Regions from separate parts of the Afipia sp. GW821-FHT04G03 genome, predicted to be linked through region 1. Evidence: riboswitches for the same ligand, from Rfam matches in the RefSeq annotation. Region 1 holds a riboswitch; the other holds the start of a gene.

Region 1 (8,017 bases):
TGCGCACAGCGCCGGTTGGCGATGAAGTGCATGTACTGCTCGCAGAGCGCCGCGTTCAAACCCAGAAAGCCGCGCGGCATGGTGTCCCTGCTGTAAGCCGCCTCGAGCTCTGCGGCGTCCCGGATCATGCCACGCACCTCGTCCTGGAATTCACGCGTCCACAGATGCGGATTTTCCATCTTGATCTGGTTGATGACATCGATGCCGAAATTCAGGTGAATGGATTCGTCGCGCAGGATGTACTGGTACTGCTCGGCGATGCCGACCATCTTGTTGCGGCGGCCGAGCGACAGGATCTGCGCAAAGCCCGTATAGAACCACATGCCCTCGAAGATCACATAGAACGCCACGAGATCGCGCAGGAACGACTGATCCGCCTCAGGCGTGCCGGTCTTGAAGTCCGGGTTCTCCAGATTCTGCGTATGCCTCAGCGCCCAAGCCGCCTTGTCGGTGATCGACGGCACCTCGCGGTACATGTTGAATAGCTCCCCCTCGTCCAGCCCGAGGCTTTCGACGATGTACTGGAAGGTGTGCGTATGCACCGCCTCCTCGAACGCCTGCCGCAGCAGGTACTGGCGGCATTCGGGGTTTGTCAGGTGGCGATAGATCGCGAGCACAATGTTGTTGGCGACGAGGCTTTCGGACGCCGCGAAGAAGCCGAGGTTGCGCTTGATGGCGCGGCGCTCGTCCTCGGTGAGGCCGTCGCGCGACTTCCACAGCGCGATGTCGGCCTGCATCGAGACTTCGGTCGGCATCCAGTGATTGTTGCAGCCGGCGAGATACTTCTCCCAGGCCCATTTGTATTTCAAAGGCAGAAGCTGGTTGACGTCGGCGCGGCAGTTGATCATCGCCTTGTCGTCCACCGACACACGGCCGCCCTTGCGGTCGATGGTGCCGAGCCCGGTTTGGTCGGTCGGGGCTGATTGGCCGGTCAGGATGGGTGGAAGCGAATTGACGGCTTTGTTCGGTGTGGTTTCGGACCAGTCGAGCATGACGATATTCCTGTTATCTCGATGTCGTCCCCGCGAAAGCGGGGACCCAGTGCTTTGCAGACATCGACTTGAAGTTGAGTGTGGTGGCGGCGTGGCTCGCGAACTCAGACCTGTGCCTGAAGTATGGGTCCCCGCTTTCGCGGGGACGACGCAGTACTACTGGCACGCCTCGCAGTCCGGATTGTCGATCGAGCACGCCACTGCATCGGACAGATCCGGCGCGGTCGATGCTTGCGGCACCACGATGGGCTTGTTCACCGGCATGGCAGCAAGCGACGACGACGACGAAACCGAATTGAGCTTGCCGTCGGTCCCCTTCAGCGTGGATTTCTCCACATGGGTCGCGCTACGCGAACGCAGGTAATAGGTCGTCTTCAGGCCGCGAGCCCATGCCAGCCGATACAGCTGATCGAGCTTCTTGCCCGACGGATTGGCGATGTAGAGGTTGAGCGACTGCGCCTGATCGATCCACTTCTGCCGACGTGCCGCAGCTTCGATGAGCCATGCGCTGTCGATCTCGAACGCCGTTGCATAGAGCAACTTGAGATCGTCGGGCACGCGATCGATGGAGCCGACGCTGCCGTCGAAGTACTTCAGGTCGGACACCATTACCTCGTCCCACAACCCGCGCGTCTTCAGGTCGCGGACCAGAAATTCGTTCACCTCGGTGAAGTCGCCCGACATGTTCGATTTGACGTAGAGGTTCTGGTAGGCGGGCTCGATCGACTGCGCCACGCCGCAGATGTTGGAAATCGTCGCCGTCGGCGCGATCGCCATCACGTTTGAGTTGCGCATACCGGTGGATTGCACCCGCTCGCGCAATGCAGCCCAATCCATCGTTGAGCCGCGATCCATCTCCAGACCACCTCGCGCATCCGCCAGAATCTCAATCGAGTCGAGCGGCAGGATGCCTTTGCTCCACAACGAGCCGCTGAACGACGGGTAGCTTCCGCGCTCCGCGGCCAGATCGACCGACGCCGAGATGGCGTGAAAGGAGATCGCTTCCATGCTCTGGTCGGCGAAGGCGACGGCGGCGTCCGACGCCATCGGGATTCGCAACGCATGAAGCGCATCCTGAAAGCCCATCAGGCCGAGGCCGACCGGGCGATGCTTGAGGTTCGAGCGGCGCGCTTCCGGAATGGTGTAGAAATTGATGTCGATGACGTTATCGAGCATCCGCATCGCGGTCGAAATCGTCCGCTTCAGCCGCGCATGATCGATGCCGCCCTCACCCACATGGTTGAGCAGGTTCACCGAGCCGAGATTGCACACGGCGACTTCGTCGTCCGACGTATTGAGCGTGATCTCGGTGCAGAGGTTCGACGAATGGATGACGCCGACATGCTGCTGCGGCGAGCGCAGGTTGCATGGGTCCTTGAACGTAATCCACGGATGTCCGGTCTCGAACAGCATGGTCAGCATACGCCGCCACAGGTCGGTGGCGCGCAGCGTCTTGAACACGCGCATTTCGCCGCGCGCGGCCTTCGCTTCATAGAACGCATAACGCTCGGCAAAGGCCTTGCCATAAAGGTCGTGCAGATCCGGCGTCTCGTCCGGCGAGAACAGCGTCCATTCGCCGTCGGCTTCGACGCGCTGCATGAACAGGTCCGGCACCCAGTTCGCGGTGTTCATGTCATGGGTGCGGCGGCGGTCGTCGCCGGTATTCTTGCGCAGGTCGAGAAACTCCTCGATATCGACATGCCACGTTTCGAGATAGGCGCAGACCGCGCCCTTGCGTTTGCCACCCTGATTGACCGCAATCGCAGTGTCGTTAGCGACCTTGAGGAATGGCACCACGCCCTGGCTTTCGCCGTTGGTGCCCTTGATGTGCGCGCCGAGGCCGCGCACGCGGGTCCAGTCGTTGCCGAGACCGCCGGAATATTTCGCCAGCAGCGCATTGTCCTTCACCGACTTGAAGATGCCATCGAGGTCGTCCGCCACCGTGGTGAGGAAGCAGGACGACAATTGCGGCCGCAGCGTGCCGGAATTGAACAACGTCGGCGTCGAGGCCATGAAATCGAACGACGACAGCAGATTGTAGAACTCGATGGCGCGGGCCTCGCGATCGATCTCGCGAATGGCGAGACCCATCGCGACGCGCATGAAGAACGCCTGCGGCAGTTCTATGCGGTTGCCGTCGGTATGCAGGAAGTAGCGGTCGTAGAGCGTCTGCAAGCCGAGGAACTGAAACGCGAGATCGCGCTCCGGCTTCAAAGCCGCCGCGATCCGCTTCAGGTCATAGCGCGCCAGTTCCGGATCGAGCAATTCGGCTTCGATCCCTGCTTTGATGTAAGCCGGAAAATACTCCGGGTAGCGCGCGGTCATGTCGGCCTGCGTGGCGTTGATCTGCGCGGCGTGGACAAACGACAGCACCTCGGTGCGCAGCTTGTCGAGCAGCAGCCGCGCGCTGACATAGGCGTAATTCGGCTCCTGCTCCACCAGCGTGCGCGCGGCCATGATGCCTGCGAGCGCGAGTTCGTCCTGGCTGATGCCGTCGTAGAGATTGCGGCGGGTCTCGGTGAGAACGGGGCCGAAATCGACACCGTCGAGATTGCCGCAGGCCTCCTGAATGATCAGCGTGAGGCGATCGACATCGAGCGGCACGCGCGTGCCGTTGCCCAGCGTCACATGCAGCTGCGGCTCGGACGATGTCTTGACCGGCTTGGCGGCGGCCTCTTCGGCGCGCTGGCGCTGGCGTTCATCGCGGTAGAGCACATAGGCCCGCGCGACCTTGTGGTGTTCGCTGCGCATCAGCGCGAGTTCGACCTGATCCTGCACGTCTTCGATGTGGAAGGTGCGCCCCTCGCCGATCCGGCGGGTCAGCGCGCTCACCACCTCGTTCGTCAGTTGCTCGATGATTTCATGGACGCGGCGCGAAGCAGCGGCCGTGTTTCCTTCCACCGCGAGGAACGCCTTGGTCATCGCAATGGAAATCTTGCCCGCGTCGAACGGCGACACGGTGCCGTTGCGGCGGATGACCTGCAACGGCGGCTCATTTGCAGGGATGGCCAGCGACTCGGAACGCAACTGAATGAGAGGAGCGGATTTGGCGGCTTCGCGTTCGATCGAGAGTGACATCGGCAGACCCCGTGCATGTTGCAATTTTCTGGGGGCTGGGGCCGAAAGGCGCGTCGTCGCGGCGCGCGAACGCACCGAAGCACGCGACCGCCGGACACCCCGCCCGTGGACGTTCTTTTGGTGTCGCGGCAGGTCTCCTGGCTCGCAGGTCGGCGCTGAGTCCGGTCTTCCCGATGCGGATCAGGCATCAGTGACTTAGGTCGGACTCAACTCACTGCTTACAGTTGCGGGGGCAGCGCCGGAATTGCTGCACTGGATGCAGCTCACCGGCTTCCCATTTTCACCGCTAGGCCTTGCGGCTTTGCGGAACCTCGACGTCTACATCTGGTATCCGCCAGGCTGCACTGTCAAGCGGCAGTGATCGTGGAAAACGGGGACAGGACGAGAAACAACATCAAACAAACGGGAAAACTCTCGAAAAAAATTTTGACCAGTCGTCGATACGCCGTGCGGCCGACTGCTCTCCGGCGAATTACTAGAGAACTCTCTCAGGATGATTCTGCCCACTCTAGTTGGGGCGACGTCCGGGAGCGGTCCAGTGGGAAGCTTTCCTTTTGACCTGACGCCGCCCGCTTCTCATAACGAGAGCATCGCGGTTCTGCGGATCGGTGATCCGGAGCCAAGAGGGAATGCGGTGCGCGGGGCCTGACGGTCCCGCAATTCCGAAGCTGCCCCCGCAACTGTAAACGGTGAGCTTTGTCCATCCATGCCACTGAGGCGAAAGCTTCGGGAAGGCAGGACTTAAAGCGGCGACCCGTGAGCCAGGAGACCTGCCACGATCACATTACGTCCACGGGCGGGGTGCCCCGGTGTGTCGCTTGCGAGAGGACGGCCCCGCCGTCTCTGTTGTTCGCGCATGTCCGGCCCTGCTCCAACATCACGGGGTTTCCGATGTCGAGTTTGTCTTACGTATCGTCTATTCCTGTCGCCACGCTGGGCGTTCCGCGCATCGGTCCACGGCGCGAACTGAAAATCGCGCTGGAAAAATTCTGGGCCGGCAAGATCGATGAGGCCGCATTGCGAGAGGCGGCGGCGAGAATTCGCGCCGACAACTGGACGCGCCAGCGCGATCTCGGCGTCACCGTCATCCCGTCCAACGATTTCTCGCTTTACGATCAGGTGCTCGACACCAGCGCGATGGTCGGCGCGATTCCAAAGATCTACGGCTGGACCGGCGGCCCGGTATCGCTGGCGACGTATTTCGCGATGGCGCGCGGCAGCCAGAACGATGTGAGAGACTACGACGGCTGCGCGCACGGTCACGATCATGGCCATGGTCACGGCGTTCCGGCGCAGGAAATGACCAAATGGTTCGACACCAACTATCATTACATGGTGCCGGAGTTCGCGAAGGATCAGACCTTCGCCCTCGCCTCGACCAAGGCGATCGACGAATACCGCGAAGCGAAAGCGCTCGGCATCCAGACCCGGCCGGTGCTGGTCGGCCCGGTTACGTTCCTCAAGCTCGGCAAGGGTGAGAACCGGCTGTCGCTGCTGCCAAAGCTGCTGCCGGTCTACATCGATGTGCTCAACAGGCTCGCGAATGAAGGCGCGGACTGGGTGCAGATCGACGAGCCGTGTCTCGTACTCGATCTCGATGCCGCAGAGAAAGCGGCGCTCAAGACCGCGTACAGCGAAATCGCGCTGAAGGTGCCGGGCCTCAAGATCATGCTGGCCGCCTACTTCGGTGAACTCGGCGACAACGAAGCGCTGGCATTAAGCTTGCCGGTGTCGGGATTGCATCTCGATCTCGTGCGTGGCGCAAAGCAGATCGATCAGGCCCTGAAGCAGGCTCCCGCCGACCTCGTGCTGTCGCTCGGCGTGATCGATGGCCGCAATATCTGGCGCAGCGATCTGTCGAAAATTCTCGGCCAACTGGAGAGCATCGTTGCAAAGCGCGGCGCGGATCGCATCCAGATCGCGCCATCGTGTTCGATGCTGCACGTGCCGATCGACCTCGATCAGGAAACGGACTTGGATTCCGACCTGAAGACATGGCTCGCCTTCTCGGTGCAAAAGATGGGCGAATTGGCGGCGCTCAGCCGCACGCTGTCATCGGGACACGATGCCGCCAAGGATGTGTTCGCGGCCTCGGACGACGCTTCGGAAAAGCGCGCCTCATCCCCGAAGATCCACGACCCGGCGGTGATTTTGCGGGCCGCGAATACCGCGCGCGATCTGTCCGAACGCAAGAGCCCGTTCGGCACACGGCAGAACCTCCAGAGCAAGGTGCTCGGCCTACCCTCGTTCCCGACCACGACCATCGGCTCGTTTCCGCAGACCGAAGAGGTGCGCAAGGCCCGTGCCGCTCATGCCAAGGGCCAACTCAGCGACGCCGAGTACGATGCGTTCCTGCGCAAGGAAACCGAGAAGGCGGTGCGCTGGCAGGAGGACATCGGCATCGACGTTCTCGTGCATGGCGAGTTCGAGCGCAACGACATGGTGCAGTATTTCGGCGAACAACTGTCCGGATACGCCTTCACCAGACACGGCTGGGTGCAGAGCTACGGCTCGCGCTATGTCCGTCCGCCAATCATCTTCGGCGATGTGTCGCGCCCGAAGCCGATGACGGTCGGCTGGTCGTCATACGCGCAATCGCTCACACCGCTGCCGATGAAGGGGATGCTGACCGGCCCCGTCACCATGCTGCAATGGTCGTTCGTGCGCGACGACCTCGGCCGCGATCAGGTTTGCCGCCAGATCGCATTCGCGCTGCGCGACGAGGTGACCGATCTCGAGCGCGCCGGCATCGGCGTGATCCAGATCGACGAGCCTGCGCTGCGCGAGGGTCTCCCGTTGCGCAAGGGCGACTGGAAGGCCTATCTCGACTGGGCGGTGGAGTGCTTCCGGATTTCGCAAGCGGGCGTGAAGGATGAAACGCAGATCCACACCCACATGTGCTACGCCGAGTTCAACGACATTATCGACGCCATCGGCGCGATGGACGCGGATGTCATTTCCATCGAGACGTCACGCTCGAAGATGGAACTACTCGATGCATTCGTGACCTACAAATATCCGAACGAGATCGGACCCGGCGTCTACGACATCCACTCGCCGCGCGTGCCCGAGGTGCCGGAGATGATGGAGCTGATCGGCAAAGCCCGCCGCAATCTGTCGCCCGAGCAGATCTGGATCAATCCGGATTGCGGCCTCAAGACGCGCGGCTGGCCCGAGGTGAGGTCGGCGCTGACCAACATGGTCGAAGCGGCGCGACAGGCGCGGAACGGTTAGCGGACGACGTTATCGCAAATCGTCATGGCCGGGCTTGACCCGGCCATCCACGACTTCGCTTCGATGGCAAACAAGGCCTGGATCACCGGGTCAAGCCCGGTGATGACGGATTGAATGTGTTGAGAGGCAAGTCGGCTGAAAATCAGCTTACTTTTTCTTGCCGTCCGCACCGAACTGCTTGAGGAACGCGGTCAGATCCTTGATCTCATCGTCCTTCTTGATGCCGGCGAACGCCATCTTGGTGCCGGGAATCTTGGCCTTCGGGTCCTTGATGTACTCGGCGAACACCGCATCGTCCCACGTGATGCCTGAATTCTTGTTGGCGTCGGAGTAATTGTAGCCTTCGACCGTTCCGGACTTGCGCCCGAACAATCCGTTCAGCACCGGGCCGACGGTGTTCTTGGCGGTTTCGCCGACCTGATGACAGGCGCGGCATTTGTTGAAGGACTTTTCGCCGGCGGCGACGTCCTGCGCGTTGGCGGAAGGGATCGTGGCGCAGATCATGGCAGCGAGAGAAACGGCGGCGAACAATGGACGAGTTATCATCTGTCTGGACCTTTGAACGGATAGGAGGCTGGCAAGCAGGCGGGCATAACGCGGGACGATCTTACCCGCTGCCGAAGCAGCGGGTATCTCTATTTAAGTACTATTTCAGGTGTCTCAGGCAAATATGTCGGCGGTGATCCCGGCGTACCAGCCCATATTTTCCCGCT
Region 2 (8,017 bases), on a different contig from region 1:
AGAATCATCTTTGTCATGCGGTGATTTCAACGCCGACTCCGGCAAAGAGTCTCGCGCATTGTTTTTCGTGAGTCCCCTTGCCAGTTTTGCCTTTTCGAGTCCGATTCTCTCTCCCTCCCCGCGCCCGGGCACCGGTGTTGTGCGGCGCAGTGTTGTCTTGCGCCGATTAAACCGCACAATACGGCTGCAAAGGGCTCCGGTCGTCGGACGGCTAAGCCCCAGAACAACAATGAACCGGGCCCCCCCCAAGGACCGGCCTCCGGAGACCCACATGTCCGCTTCATCTCCCGCCAAGAAACTCGAAAAGAGCCTGATGAACGAATTCCCGCCCGCGCGGGACAAACTGGTGACGCTCGCGAACTGGCGCACCCAGCCTTATAGCGACTGGAGCTTCCACAACGTTCGCCGGCTGCTGCCGACGGCAGACATCGCCGCCTCCGCAAATCCCGCTCCGCTGGAAAGTTCGCCCGTTGAAATCGGTCACGTCGCATTCGACGGGATCGGCGGCAAGGCCACGACGCTGCGCGAGGCGCTCCGCACAACCAACACCAAAGGCTTCGTGGTTCTCCGGCGCGGGCGGATCGCAGCCGAATGGTATGCGAACGGCATGGACGCGCGGACACCGCACATCGTGTTCTCGGTCAGCAAGTCGATCTGCGGCGCGCTCGGCGGAATTCTCGCCGACAAGGGCTTTCTCAACCCGAACCGGCCAGTGACCGACTACGTGCCGGAAGTCTCGTCCTCGGTTTATGGCGGCTGTTCGGTCCGCCACCTGCTCGACATGTCGGTGGGCATCGCGTTCACCGAGGATTACGTCGATCCGGACGGCGACGTCGCCCGTTACCGCCGCGCGGTCGGATGGGATGCCATCAAGCCGGGCCAGAGCACCATAGCGCTGCGCGAATATCTCTCGACTCAAAAAGCAGACGGCAAAAAACACGGCGACACGTTCCATTACGTCTCGACCAACACCGACCTGCTCGGCTGGGTTTATGAGCGCGCCGCCGGCCGCGCCCTCTCCGACCTGCTCAGTGAATATCTCTGGAAACCGCTCGGCGCGGAAACCGACGCCTATGTCACGCTGGATTCGGAAGGCGCGATGCGCGCCGCCGGCGGAATCTGCGCCGGGCCCCGCGATCTCGCCCGGTTCGGAGAAATGATCCGACAGCGCGGCGTGGCGAACGGCACGCAGGTGGTGCCGGGCTGGTGGATCGACGACATCAATGACAACGGCGATCCGGCGGCATGGGCGCGCGGCGAATTCGCCGAGATGTTTCCTGATGCGGCCTATCGCAGCAAGTTCTACCAGATCGACCGCAAGCGGCGCACGCTGTGCTGCATCGGCATCCATGGCCAGTGGATCTATATCGACCCGATCAGCGAACTTGTGATCGTGAGGGTCGCCGCAGAACCGATCCCGCTCGATGTGGAGAACTACCGCGCATGGCGGCGCGGCTTCGCGGCTATCGTTCAGCATTTCTCGTAGCGGCGGAAACGGCGCGGGCTCAGCGCGTCAGCTTTTCCATTTCCGGAAACGGCGCATAGGTCGCGCCCTCGCAAAGTTCGGCGGCGTCCTCGATCATGCGATCGAAACGCCCGTCAATATACATTGCGCCGCGTTGCTTCACGCCGGCATAACCGCCGTCCGTTCCACGCGCGTTGAAACGCACACAGGCCACGTAGCGAAGACGGCCGCCGACCGTCTTCTGCGCAGGCTCCGCGATGCCCGCCTCGCGCACGCCGCGCGGGTCGTTCAGATAGGTGCGAAGAAATGCGAGCAGCTCCGGCCGATAGTTCGCAGGATATGGCTGGTTCTCCACGCCACGATCGGCCGTATAGGACAGACCGTCATTGCCGCCGGTCCACGCGCAGCCGCCGACGCCGAACGCAAACAGCAGGATCGCGGCGCGCCGCGCATATGTCACCAATTTGCAACGCATCGGGATGAAGTCCGCAGCCGTGAGTATCGCATTGGGTTTCTTAGACATTGCGGCATTGACAAGGCAAGTCACCGCAGCTTGATTGGGACCACGGCACAGGTGCCAGCGCAAGCTGGCCAATAGGGAATTCGGTGCGCCGTGCAGGTTGCCCCGCCGCTCTTTCGGCGAATGCATCCTTCAAGGCTATTCCGGAGCTGCCCCCGCAACTGTCAACGGTGAGCCGTTGTCCAACATGCCACTGAGCGAAGGCTGATCAGCCCGGCTTGGGAAGGCGGACAACGGCGACGATCCGCGAGCCAGGAGACCTGCCTGTACCGGTCATCCTTCCGTCGCACGGGGCGTGCGAAGGGGCGGCATTTCCGCAGCGGTGACGTGACGTAACTGTTGCGGAGGTTCGGCCGATGGCCCGTTTCCTCAGTCACGACGTGAAGTCCGGCAGCGTCCGCTCGCCGGATATCGTCATGCCTGCGCGCGTTTTCACCGCGCCTCCGCGATCACATCATCGGCGGGGCAACATCGTGACTCTTTTTTCTGATCATTTTCCAACAACGAAACTGCGGGTTTCGTTCGCAGTGGCGTGTCTTGCGGGCACCGCGCTCGTAAGCCCCGCTCTGGGGCAGACTGCGGGCGGGCAGTTGCCGCCGGTCAACGTCGACGCGAGTCGCGTGTATGGCGGCATCGTCGGCACGTCGTCGTCGGTCATCACGGCGGAGGATATCGCGCGCGCTCCCAACCAGACGATCCAGGATGTGCTGGCGACGATACCGGGCGTCCAGCTCACGAACATTTTCGGCGCCGTCAACGGCACCGGCTCGACCGTAGATCTTCGCGGGTTCGGCGCATTTGCGTCTTCGAACACGCTCTTTCTGATCAACGGTCGGCGTCTCAACGAGGCCGACCTGCAGAGCGTCGATCTCTCCACCATTCCGGTTCAGTCGATCGAGCGGATCGAGGTGACGCGCGGCAACTCAGGCGCGGTGCTGTATGGCGACAACGCCGTCGGCGGCGTCATCAACATCATCACAAAAACCGGCGCCGGCATCGGCAAGCCGGTGTCCGCACGCGCCGAAGTCGGCGTCGGGTCTTACGGCCAGCGCGAAGTCAATGGATCGTTCAGCACGAACTCCGGCCCGTGGTCGACTGCGGTGTTCGGCAATGTTGTTCATTCCGACGGATACCGGGTCAACAACAAACTAAACCAGCAGAACGGCGTCGGCGAGATTCGCTACGCGACGCCCGAGTTCACGGCGTTCCTGAATCTGTCTGGCGACAACCAGCGTCTTGGATTGCCGGGTACGCGCGCGAATACGTACTTTAAAGATCAAACCTTTCCGCCTCCCCCTCCCATTAATCAACTAGCAGGCGACCTGCGTGCGACATCGACGCCGAATGACTACGGCAAAAAGCAGGGCGTCAACGTCACGACCGGGTTCACGAAATCGTTGTGGGCCGGCGCAGAGCTGATCGTCGATGGCGGTGTCCGCAACAAGAAGCAACAATCCGGCTTTTTCGGCGACCCGGACTATGCGTTGTCGTTTCCCGGGGATCGCTTCCCCTTTGCCTATGTCGATTCCGATCTGACGACATGGTCGATCACGCCGCGCCTCAGCATGAAGAATACATTCGGCAGCATCACGTCGAGCATCCTGACCGGCGTCGATTACTATGACTCGCGTTACGCATCGAACCGCAGCTACACAATCTCGGACCCACCCAACCACGTCTACAATCTCTCCCAGCAGACCCTCGCGGGATACTTCCAGCAAACCCTTGGCCTGCTGCCGAGCACCGACTTTTCCTATGGCGGACGCATCCAGCAGTTGAACCTGAAGGCGCGTGACACCTACGATCCCACCGCACCGGCAGGAAGCCTGCTGGCTCAGGCCGCGCCGCTCGACAAGGAAGAGAGCCACCACGCGCTGCACATCGGCCTCGAACATCGCTTCAACGAAAACTTCGCCGTCTTCGGACGGGCTGCAAGGGCGTTCCGCACACCCAACGTGGACGAACGCGTCGTGACCGGCCCGGCGTTCGGAAGCGCGTTTCCATTCCCGCCGATTGCCCAGAACTTCCAGCTCAACACCCAGACGTCTCACGACATCGAAGGCGGCATCCGTATCCACGGCGGCCCGCTGGATATTCAGACCAGCATCTACGACATGCACCTGAAGAACGAGATCCACTTCAATCCGGTCGCATTTTACAACTACAACCTCGATCCCACGCATCGCTACGGCTCCGAGACCAGCGCGTCGCTGCGGATCAACGAAGCCTTCAGGCTCAAGGGCGGCTTCGCCTACACCCGCGCGGTGTTCGAGGAAGGACAGTTCACCGGCAAGGATGTTCCGCTGGTGTCGCGACTGACCGGGAGCGCCGGATTCTCGTGGAACGTCTGGCAAAAATACGCCGTGCTCGACATGACGGCCCGCTTCTGGAGCAGCCGCCGTCTCGACAACGATCAGGCCAACAAGGAAGGCTTCATCGGAGCCAACGCCACCATCGATCTCAAGCTGAGCGGCGAAATCGATCGCTTCTTCTGGTCGGCAGCGGTGATCAACCTGCTGGACACCCATTACTACGACTACGCAATCGCCAGCGCGTTCACGCCCGGTTCTTACGCAATCTATCCCCTGCCCGGCCGGACCTTCATGGTGAAAGCCGGCATGGCGTTCTGAACCGCGTACATCGCCACCAAACAGCCCGGCCCGCGCTCATCTCACGATGGGCGCGGGCCGTTCTTATTTCCGAGAACCGCCTGGATGCGGGGGCTATGCAAATGCGGCCACGGAAATATCAAAACGTCAGAAGGGGATCAGCCCTTCTTCTGCACGGCGATGTGCTTCGCAGGCGCCGTGGACGAGATGTGTTTCTTGCTCACGACAGCGCTGGTCTTCTTGTGCGCCTTGTGATGCTTGACCTTCTTCGCCTTCACTTTCGCGTTCGCGTTCGCAACCGACGGCTTCAGGGTTTCGGACTTGGCGGCAGGCGCCGTTTCGGTCTTCATGACGGTGGCAGCCATGGCAGGCGCGACAATCATTGAACCCGCAACAAGGGCGGCAGAAATGATCTTCAGCATGGGTCTCTCCTGTCGTTATGCGATCGCCGGGTGGGCCGGTCGGATGGCCGGGTCGCCGATCGTCGAACAACCCTAAAATCGCCGCGCTGAACTCAATCTGAAGCGGGCCGATGGCCTTCGTTCATCTGGATGACATTTTGGCCATGTGCCAAAGCATTGCAGCCGTTGGCCCCGGGCGCTTGAAACCCCGCATCCGGAACATCCGTAGCTGGAAAAATATGCCGTGACCGCCGGGAATGTTCGAACCACTTGGGGGTTCGAACTGACAGGATAGGACAGGTTTGATAGTATCGGTTTAGCCCACTAGCGGAGTCCGAAATGAACAATTCGATCATGAGACAAGCCTCACTGGCCCTTCTTGTTTCCGCTTTTCTCGCGGCGACCGCACTTCAGCAGGTGCAGGCCGCGGGCTCGGATACGCCCTCACCCCCTCCTGCCTCCGACACCAAATCGTCTCCTCCAAAGGATAAGAAGAAGGGCAACAAGAAGTCGTCGATCGAGAACCCTGCTTTCATTCAGGGCTATCGCGCCGCCTACGCGACGATCTATGAGAACAACGACTACGCCGCCGCGATTCCGCAGCTCAAGGCGCTGGGTCAGGACGACCGGGCCGATGTCGCCAATCTGATTGGGTACTCCTACCGCAAGCTCGGCAACTATGAACTCGCGAGTGCGTGGTACGAGCGCGCGTTGAAGGCCGATCCGAACCACGTCCGCACCTGGCAGTATTACGGCCTGTGGCAGGTCGAGCAAGGCAACCGCGAACAGGCGAAGTATCACCTCGCGAAAATCGAAACGCTCGCGGGCCGCGACAGCGTCGAGTACCAGTCGCTTGCCACCGCACTGACCAGCGGCCAGACATCCTACTGACCTGACTAACCGGCGGCGCACCGGGCAACACACCCGCGCCGGCATTTTGGTTAGCCGCCTTGGTTAATTGACGGCTCAAGCCTCCGCAGGTCGGCTCCCCGGCCGCGCGGGGCTGTTTGGCGCAGGCGATCGCGCCTCGACAACACCGGAAAACCTCGTATAGACGAAGCCCGCGCGCGTCATGTCATCGTGCCGTGCGCTTTTCAGGGCTGGGCCGATCCGGGATGACGACGCCGAAGAAATACGAGCGCATTGCTTTCGTGGCAGGTCCGAGCGCGGAGGCCCAGCAGGCCCTCGCCCAGTTGACCACCACCTATGGCAACCGGCCGGCTGACGATGCCGACGTAGTTGTGGCCCTCGGCGGCGACGGCCTGATGCTACAAACGCTGCACCGGCACATGCGTTCCGGCATTCCGATCTACGGCATGCATCGCGGCACCGTCGGCTTCCTGATGAACGAGTTCAGCCCGCACGCACTGGCCGAGCGGCTGGAGGCGGCGAAGCTGACCGTCATCAATCCGCTGCTGATGCGCGCGACCGACATCCACGGCACGGTGCATATCCATCACGCCATCAACGAGGTTTCGCTGTTCCGGCAGAGCCACCAGGCCGCGCGGCTGCGGATTCTGGTCGACGAACACGAACGTATGGCCGAACTGATCTCGGACGGCATCATGGTGGCGACGCCTGCCGGTTCGACCGCCTACAACCTGTCGGCGCAAGGCCCGATCCTGCCGATCAACGCAGCGCTCCTTGCGCTCACGCCGATCAGCCCGTTCCGCCCTCGCCGCTGGCGCGGTGCGCTGCTGCCCAATACCGCCTTCGTCGTTTTCGAGGTGCTCGAAAGCGACAAGCGCCCGGTCGCGGCCGTCGCCGACCATGACGAGGCCCGCGACGTGAGGCGGGTCGAGGTCATCGCGGACAAGACCATCTCGATCCGCATGTTGTTCGACCCCGGCCACAGCCTGGAAGAGCGCATTCTCAGCGAGCAGTTCGGGTTTTAACCCCTTGGCCCGCTTGGATAACTATTCGTTAACGGCGCCCCGATATAGTTAACGCCGGGTGTACCTTTTTTGGTGCGCCGTCTCGGGCTGCGCATGATCATTATTGATTTCAACAAGCTGCGGTTTCTCGTGTGCGACGACAATGCGCACATGCGGCGCATTCTCCGCACGCTGTTGCATTCGTTCGGCGCGCGCGAAGTCTACGAGGCCGAAGACGGCGCCACCGCGCTTGAAATGTACAGCCACTACGTTCCCGACATCGTCATTTGCGACTGGTCGATGCCGATCTTCGATGGACTCGAGCTTGCGCAAATGATCCGCCAGCCCGACGGCGCGGGCAATCCCTACGCGCCGATCATCATGCTCACCGGTCATTCCGAGAAGCGCCGCGTCATGGTGGCGCGCGACGCCGGCGTGACGGAATTTCTTGCAAAGCCGATCTCCGCCAAGGGGCTTTATCAGCGCATCCTCAACGTCGTGGCCAACCCGCGCCCCTTTATCAAGACCAAGAACTATTTCGGGCCGGACCGGCGCCGCAACACCAACAATGCCTACATCGGCGTCGAACGGCGCAACGGCGGCAAAGCCGACATCATGCAGCAACCCTCGCTGCTCGATAAAGCCCGCTCAGGCAGCTAGGAAAAAAGATGTCGCGCAAGAAATCACCCGAGATCAAGGTCGAGACCTTCGCGGACTATCAGGTCATCACGCAGCCCAATCCGCTGCGCAAGATGGTCCGGCATTCCGACGAGAAGGAACTGGACGATCCGGTCGCGCGGGCCGAACAGGCGCTTGCCGACCTTTCGGGCGAATTCAATGACTGGATGCACGTGGAGTGCGAGCGGCTGAGCGCGGCACACACGGCGATCCAGAACGAGGGACTGAGCGGCGAGAACCGCGAGGAACTGTTCCGCGCGGCGCATGACATCAAGGGCGGCGCCGCGACATTCGGTTATCCCACCGCCGCCGCCGCTGCCGAGAGCCTGTGCCGGATCATCGAACACGCGCCTGATCTCGCCAGGGTCCCCGACAACCTCATCATGCATCACGTCAATGCCATCCAGGCCATTGTCCGCGAGCAGTCCAAAATCAACGCCGTCGGCGTGGCGGACGAACTGAGCAGGCGT

What was found. Region 1 has a riboswitch for cobalamin ahead of metE (5-methyltetrahydropteroyltriglutamate--homocysteine S-methyltransferase). Riboswitches for the same ligand answer to the same signal wherever they lie in the genome.
Region 2: another riboswitch for cobalamin. It lies ahead of AC07UB_RS22340 (TonB-dependent receptor); the one in region 1 lies ahead of metE (5-methyltetrahydropteroyltriglutamate--homocysteine S-methyltransferase).

The regions. Positions count from the first base shown of each region.
Region 1 is NZ_JBWKSV010000001.1:1,471,468-1,479,484, forward strand. Features, by position in the region: gene AC07UB_RS07035 (ribonucleotide-diphosphate reductase subunit beta) at 1-992, opposite strand, end outside; gene AC07UB_RS07040 (ribonucleoside-diphosphate reductase subunit alpha) at 1,149-4,070, opposite strand; cobalamin riboswitch at 4,181-4,399, opposite strand; cobalamin riboswitch at 4,647-4,862, shown strand; gene metE (5-methyltetrahydropteroyltriglutamate--homocysteine S-methyltransferase) at 4,962-7,304, shown strand; gene AC07UB_RS07050 (c-type cytochrome) at 7,452-7,850, opposite strand; gene AC07UB_RS07055 (FCSD flavin-binding domain-containing protein) at 7,965-8,017, opposite strand, start outside.
Region 2 is NZ_JBWKSV010000005.1:141,560-149,576, forward strand. Features, by position in the region: gene AC07UB_RS22330 (serine hydrolase domain-containing protein) at 272-1,486, shown strand; gene AC07UB_RS22335 (hypothetical protein) at 1,506-1,940, opposite strand; cobalamin riboswitch at 2,021-2,267, shown strand; gene AC07UB_RS22340 (TonB-dependent receptor) at 2,342-4,615, shown strand; gene AC07UB_RS22345 (His-rich protein BRANT) at 4,753-5,016, opposite strand; gene AC07UB_RS22350 (tetratricopeptide repeat protein) at 5,335-5,886, shown strand; gene AC07UB_RS22355 (NAD kinase) at 6,111-6,890, shown strand; gene AC07UB_RS22360 (response regulator) at 6,984-7,529, shown strand; gene AC07UB_RS22365 (Hpt domain-containing protein) at 7,538-8,017, shown strand, end outside.